Regions from separate parts of the Vibrio sp. MACH09 genome, predicted to be linked through region 2. Evidence: riboswitches for the same ligand, from Rfam matches in the RefSeq annotation. Region 2 holds a riboswitch; the other holds the start of a gene.
The links. Region 2 has a riboswitch for lysine ahead of lysC (lysine-sensitive aspartokinase 3). Riboswitches for the same ligand answer to the same signal wherever they lie in the genome.
Positions count from the first base shown of each region.

Region 1: another riboswitch for lysine. It lies ahead of CHJ_RS05090 (Na+/H+ antiporter NhaC family protein); the one in region 2 lies ahead of lysC (lysine-sensitive aspartokinase 3).

Region 1 covers NZ_BSFZ01000001.1:1,122,520-1,125,950, forward strand. Annotated here, with positions in the region: gene CHJ_RS05080 (inosine/guanosine kinase) at 1-167, shown strand, start outside; gene CHJ_RS05085 (H-NS family nucleoid-associated regulatory protein) at 283-690, opposite strand; lysine riboswitch at 1,056-1,236, shown strand; gene CHJ_RS05090 (Na+/H+ antiporter NhaC family protein) at 1,338-2,933, shown strand; His leader region at 3,294-3,422, shown strand.
Region 2 covers NZ_BSFZ01000001.1:299,022-302,452, reverse strand. Annotated here, with positions in the region: gene CHJ_RS01360 (pyridoxal-phosphate-dependent aminotransferase family protein) at 1-980, opposite strand, end outside; lysine riboswitch at 1,325-1,502, shown strand; gene lysC (lysine-sensitive aspartokinase 3) at 1,607-2,980, shown strand; gene metH (methionine synthase) at 3,076-3,431, opposite strand, start outside.

The DNA of each region.
Region 1 (3,431 bases), 820 kb from region 2:
ATTCTAGTAAGCACCAAAACGCTTATTTGACTTACTCATCATTCTCTCAAGTGTGTAAATATGCAAACCGTTCTAGTTATGAAGTGTTGGTACAGCACTCTCCTCGTCTGTCTCGTGGATTACCTGAGAAAGAAGATAGCTTAGAAGAGGCATATTGGGAAAGGTAGTTTCTCTAGTCAATTATATATTTGACTTGGTTATTAATGCGATTGATATTAACCTTACTACTAGATATAAAAAAAGAGCTCATTAAGAGCTCTTTTTTTTAATATTCAATTTATCTTAGATTAAGAAATCATCTAAAGATTTGCCGGCATCTAGTTGAGATTGAATGGCGGAAGGAGTTCTACCTTGACCTGTCCATGTTTTCTCTTCACCAGTTGTATCTACATACTTATATTTAGCAGGGCGTGGTTCACGCTTCTTGCGAGTCTTAGTTTTTGCTTCACCAGATAGCGCTGAAATTAGATCTTCAACATCGATACCATCTTTAGCAATCATTTGAGCATATTCAGCAAGTTTAGCTTCACGAGCTTGATTCGCTACAAGTTCTTCTTCTGCTGCTTCACGGCGTTCTTCCACAACAAGAGTTAGTTTTTCTAGAGCTTCTTCTAATTGTTCAAAAGTTAATTCGCGAGCAAATGCACGCAGACTGCGAATATTGAGCAGTGTTTTTGTTAGTTCTGACATGATTTATCCCATTTGACATTATTAAACGCTTATAATAATAACAGTGTAATTTTATATTACAAACAAAAATAGTGAAATTAATAGATTATTTATGGGAATTTATATTGATAAAGCTATTGTATAGCTGGTAGATATAAATTTATTAACACGATATTGAAATTGCAATTATCAAATTGTTTAGTGATGAAATTAATATTATTAACGGATTCATATCTCGATAGTTGAGTAAAAACTAAGCTATAGTCTCTTTTTTCTGTCAGTCTATGGATTTTTATGTTGCAAAAAACGCCTAAATCCGTAGAATTATGCAAGTCGTAAGTCAGTTACTAGAGAGATTGTTGAATAATCTAGCAATTTCAAAGAGTAATTGAAGTAGAGGTGCAAGAACTATCAGTAGTTACTATTGGGGTGATGCCAATGAATAGTAGTGAAAGGAGTTTTTGCCGAAGTGAATATGCATATCAAAGCTGTTTGCTGGGGTTGTGTCAAATAGATACAACACTGCCATAGTATATTTGTTGTTAACTATGGAGCGCTACTGTAGGTTAGAAGGTGCAATTAGTATCTTTTACTTATTTATTAGAATATTGCATGTGTATATGTAATATGTCTGCAGTAGATCTCTAACCAATTGGTTTAAGAAGATCATGAATTTAATAGAATTTGCTACATCCCCCCTTTCATTGTTACCCCCTATAATGGCCCTAGGCCTAGCTATCCTAACTCGTAGAGTGTTGCTTTCTCTTGGTATTGGTATTGTTGTTGGCGCGTTTTTGTTAGCTGATTACTCTATTGGAAAAACCATCACCTATATCATAACAACCGTAAAAGGTGTGTTTATTGAAGATGGTGGAATAAATACTTGGAATATGAGTATTGTTGCCTTTTTGTTGTTGTTAGGAATGATGACGGCATTATTAACTTTATCTGGAGGTACAAGAGCGTTCGCAGCTTGGGCTCAAGTTAAAGTTAAGAACCGAAGAGGTTCTAAATTATTGGCGGCTTTCCTTGGTGTATTTATATTTGTTGATGACTATTTTAATAGTCTTGCGGTCGGTGCGATTTCGCGTCCTGTAACGGATAGATATAATGTCTCCCGCGCAAAGCTTGCGTATATTCTAGATTCAACTGCTGCTCCAATGTGCGTATTGATGCCTGCTTCTAGTTGGGGCGCTTATATTATGACAATTATAAGTGGTATTTTAGTTACCCATGGAGTTAATGAATATACTGCGCTGGGTGCCTATTTACGTTTAGTGCCAATGAACTTCTATGCACTATTTGCACTATTAATGGTTTTTGCCGTGGCGTGGTTCCAATTAGATATTGGACCAATGCGTAAACATGAGTTAGATGCATTAAATGGCGATGAAGATAACTCGTTGCAAGATGATAAAGGTGCTCGCGATTTAAATGAAGAGCTGGATATTATTGAAAGCCAAACAGGTAAAGTATCTGATCTTGTTCTTCCAATTGTATTTTTAATCATAGCTACCGTCGCTTCTATGATATATACAGGTGGTCAAGCATTGGCGTCTGATAATATTGATTTTAGTGTACTTGGTGCATTCGAGAATACCGATGTAGGTAAGTCTCTTGTTTATGGTGGTTTAGTAGGGGTTTTATCTGCTCTATTTACTGTTATAAAACAGAAATTACCAACTAGCGATATAAGTAAAACTATTTGGATTGGTGCTAAATCTATGTTTGGTGCAATTCTTATTCTAGTATTTGCATGGTCAATTGGTTCAGTAATAGGTGACATGAAAACGGGTGCTTATTTATCATCTCTTGCTCAAGGTAATATTAGCCCTCAATGGTTACCTGTTATTTTATTTTTGCTATCAGGTTTAATGGCATTTTCTACCGGAACATCTTGGGGAACATTTGGAATTATGTTGCCTATTGCCGGAGACATGGCCGGAGCAACAGATATTGCTTTGATGCTACCAATGTTAGGTGCGGTATTAGCCGGTTCTGTATTTGGTGATCACTGTTCTCCAATTTCAGATACCACCATATTGTCATCTACTGGTGCTAAGTGTAACCATATCGATCACGTTGCTACTCAGCTACCTTATGCCTTAATTGTGGCATTAATCTCGTGTATTGGTTATGTCGTACTTGGACTTACTGCTTCAATTACTTCTGCGTTTGTTGCTTCAGCAGTGGCATTTGTTGTGGCATGTTTTGTGATGGCTTCAATAGCGAAATCACAGCGTAGTCAAGTACAAAGCGTTTAATAAGCTCTAGGCTATAAATCGCTATTGCTGAAACTAAAACAGGAGCCTATTGGCTCCTGTTTTAGTTTTGCATCCTGAAAGCAAGAACTACAATGATAGCTAGTGTGTAAACGTCTCTATTTTTGCCCCCACAGTGATGCCCGCTGAAATGATCTAACTGAATTGATGATTCCCATACGCTGATTGGATTAATTGGCTGATTAGAACGGTTGAGCGCATATTGGCCATACGCGCTATTGGGGATGCTATTCGGTAATAGTTTTAAAAAACTGAATTTTTATGTTGAAAATTGAAGCAAGCTTCGCTAGTGTGGTTAGCAAGTAAACGGAGTTAAGACATTATGCGTAGAATATTATCAAACATTCATCATCATCATCCTGAGTAGTCTTTCGGGAGATGTGCGCATATCCGGGAGACAACAATCCCGGAGGTGAAATCAAGTGAACAGATTCAGACCCTCGGGAAATAATTTTCCGGGGGTTTTTTAGTTTCGCTCTA
Region 2 (3,431 bases):
AGAAGATGAGAGCGAACCGCGGCATCATCGACACCTTCAGGGATATAAATAGCATTCAACTGCGGTAAACGATAAGGTTCATCAACAACAAATGAAACACCGAGCGCTTCTAAGCCATGCTTAAGCTTATTGTGCATAGTCTTATGGCGATTCCATGCATTCTCGAGCCCTTCATTCTTAAGTAGCAACAACGCTTCATGTAGAGCGTATAAGCTATTTACCGGAGCAGTATGATGATAACTACGTTTTCCATCACCACTCCAATATCCTAACACCAAGCTTTGATCCAAAAACCAGCTTTGAATGGGTTCTTTTCGTTGCTGAATCTTATCGATAGCGGCCTGAGAAAACGTAAGTGGCGAAAGTCCGGGAACACACGAAAGACATTTTTGACTGCCCGAGTAAACGGCATCCAGCTGCCATTCATCCACCAGCAGAGGAACACCCCCAAGTGAAGTTACCGCATCGACAATAGTCAGTACTTGTCTCTCTTTCGCTAAACGAGCCAATGACTGTGCATCACTTAATGCACCTGTCGACGTCTCGGCATGAACAAATGCTAGAGCCTTAACATCGGGATTAGCATCCAACGCAGCAGCTACTTTTTCAACACTGACAGGGCTGCCCCACTCATCATCGACAACAATCGCTTCCCCGCCGCAACGAACGACATTCTCACGCATTCGTTCGCCAAATACTCCATTACGACAGACAATGACCTTATCGCCCGGTTCAACTAGGTTAACAAAACACGCTTCCATACCAGCGCTACCCGGAGCTGAAACCGCGATAGTGAACTCATTTTCTGTTTGAAAAGCGTATTTCAAAAGCTGCTTTAACTCATCCATCATAGCGACGAAGAGCGGATCTAGATGCCCAATCGTTGGACGACTGAGAGCTTGCAACACCTGCGGGTATATATCTGATGGCCCTGGCCCCATTAATGTTCTTTGAGGAGGGATAAAGCTTTGTATGGTCATAATCAGTCCTTTCTAACAATTAGTCCTTTCTAAAAATAGCGGTCATTTATAATTATTAACTACCCGTTATATCCCCCTCAAATATTTCGAATAAATAGGGAACTACGATAGGTAAACCTCACAACAATACTAACTAAACCGCCTATCGAGAGATATAGGTTCACTAGCCTAAAGGAAAATATCTCTTTCAACAATGCGACTCAAGTCTAGTGGTCTAACCAGAAATTTAATCCGTGAATATTCTTTGACTAAAAATTCATTTAGCCATTGACTTTTATGCTGCAAAAACGTTCAATGAAGAAGATTGAGTTAACCGACACTATGTTGTTAATTCCGTCAGCTTTGATAGCAGAAGAGGAGCATTGCCCAGGCAGGTGTTATTGTGGAGCCTCAACTCCAATACATAACATTTATGGGGAGCAATGCCGAGATGAGTATTTAGTGAGTGTAAATATTTGTCGGTTGTGTAGGCTGAATCCTGCCAACTGTCGCCAGAGTATCTGGTGAAGAGCTTCTGAGGTATATTGCTTTTATCACGCTTTCCCCTCTGCTCTTATATTCTCTTCTCGGTTACATCGCAATTATCGCTTAGTAATAATTACTGAATATTCAATTTTATGGATGAAATGATAGGGAGAAACGCCGTGAGCGCATTCAATGTAGCGAAGTTTGGTGGCACAAGTGTTGCCAACTTTGAATCCATGAGCCGTTGTGCAGCCATTATAGAAAACAACCCCAACACGAGATTGGTGGTAAGTAGTGCCTGCTCAGGAGTAACAAATCTACTTGTTGAGCTTGCAAATGGTACCAGTTCAGAACGACGAAAAGCGCTGCTGAGTCAATTGGCAGAAATTCATGACAGCATAATTGATGAACTCGCGGATCCTTTGCAAACAGAAAGAGACGTGCACCTTTTACTGCAAGATGTCGCAATGGTTGCTGAACAAGCGGCGATTCAACCCAGCGATCAATTAACGGATCATCTGGTCGCAAGTGGCGAACTGATGTCGACCCATATCTTAACTCAGATTATGAGAGAGCGAGGTATCGAAGCTGTCCGATTTGATATACGCGATATTATGAAAACATCTGCCGTGTTTGGTAAAGCAGAACCCAATTTAATCGAAATATCTAAGCTTGCTAAACAGAAACTGGTTCCTCTATGCAATGACCATGTTGTGATTACACAAGGGTTTATCGGCTCTGATGACGCGGGAAATACCACAACATTGGGCAGAGGCGGAAGCGATTACAGTGCGGCTTTAATCGCAGAATCGGTTGAAGCCAAAGGATTAGAAATATGGACGGATGTTCCTGGAATATACACAACCGATCCAAGAATCGCCCCAAAAGCCACTCCTATCGCAGAAATTAGCTTTAGTGAAGCGTCTGAGATGGCCAATTTCGGAGCTAAAATACTTCATCCATCTACGTTACTTCCTGCCTTGCGCCATCAAATTCCAGTGTTTGTCGGCTCTTCTAAAGCTCCAGAAAAAGGAGGCACATGGATCAAGGAACAAGTCAGCAGCGCTCCACTCTTTCGAGCTGTCGCCCTTCGCTGCAATCAAACTATGGTGACATTGCATAGTCCAAATATGTTCCATGCCTACGGCTTCCTGGCTGAAGTATTTAAGATTTTGGCTAAGTATAAAATCTCCGTTGACCTGATAACAACATCAGAAGTGAGTGTCTCGCTAACATTAGATCAAACAAATACTTCCGGCGGCTCTCCCGAGCTTCCCCATCAAGCGCAACAGGAGCTAGAACAGCTTTGCAGTGTAGAAGTAGAACAGGATCTCTGTCTGGTTGCTCTGATAGGTAACAATATGAGTGAGTGTAAAGGGTACGCTAAAAAAGTATTTGGTACTCTTGAAGATATTAACTTACGTATGATCTGCTATGGTGCGAGTCAACACAATCTATGCTTCTTAGTTCGTTCAACTGATTCAAGACGTTCAATTCAGTTATTACATAAAGAGTTATTTGAACTTAGAGAATAGTGACGGTATTAATTTGGGGCTATATGACCAGTCATACAGCCCAACTCAAAGAATAAAAAATGGGCAAAATGCCCATTTTTTTGTTTGAAACCACATCAATTAATGTTCGGCGCTAACCACCTTTCAGCTTGCTGTAAGTCCCAACCTTTTCTTGCCGCATAATCTTCTACTTGATCTGACTGAATTTTAGCAACAGCGAAATATCGAGATTCTGGATGAGAGAAATACCAACCAGAAACTGACGCTCCCGGTAGCATCGCGTAGCTGGATGTAAGCTCCATACCAATATTCTCTTCAACTTCCATTAGGTCCCAAATTTGTTGCTTTTCACTATGTTCCGGACAAGCTGGGTACCCTGGCGCTGGGCGTATACCTTGATATTTTTCTCGAACGAGATCATCGGCCGTCAGAGATTCATTCTCGGCGTACCCCCAAATCTCTTTGCGTATTT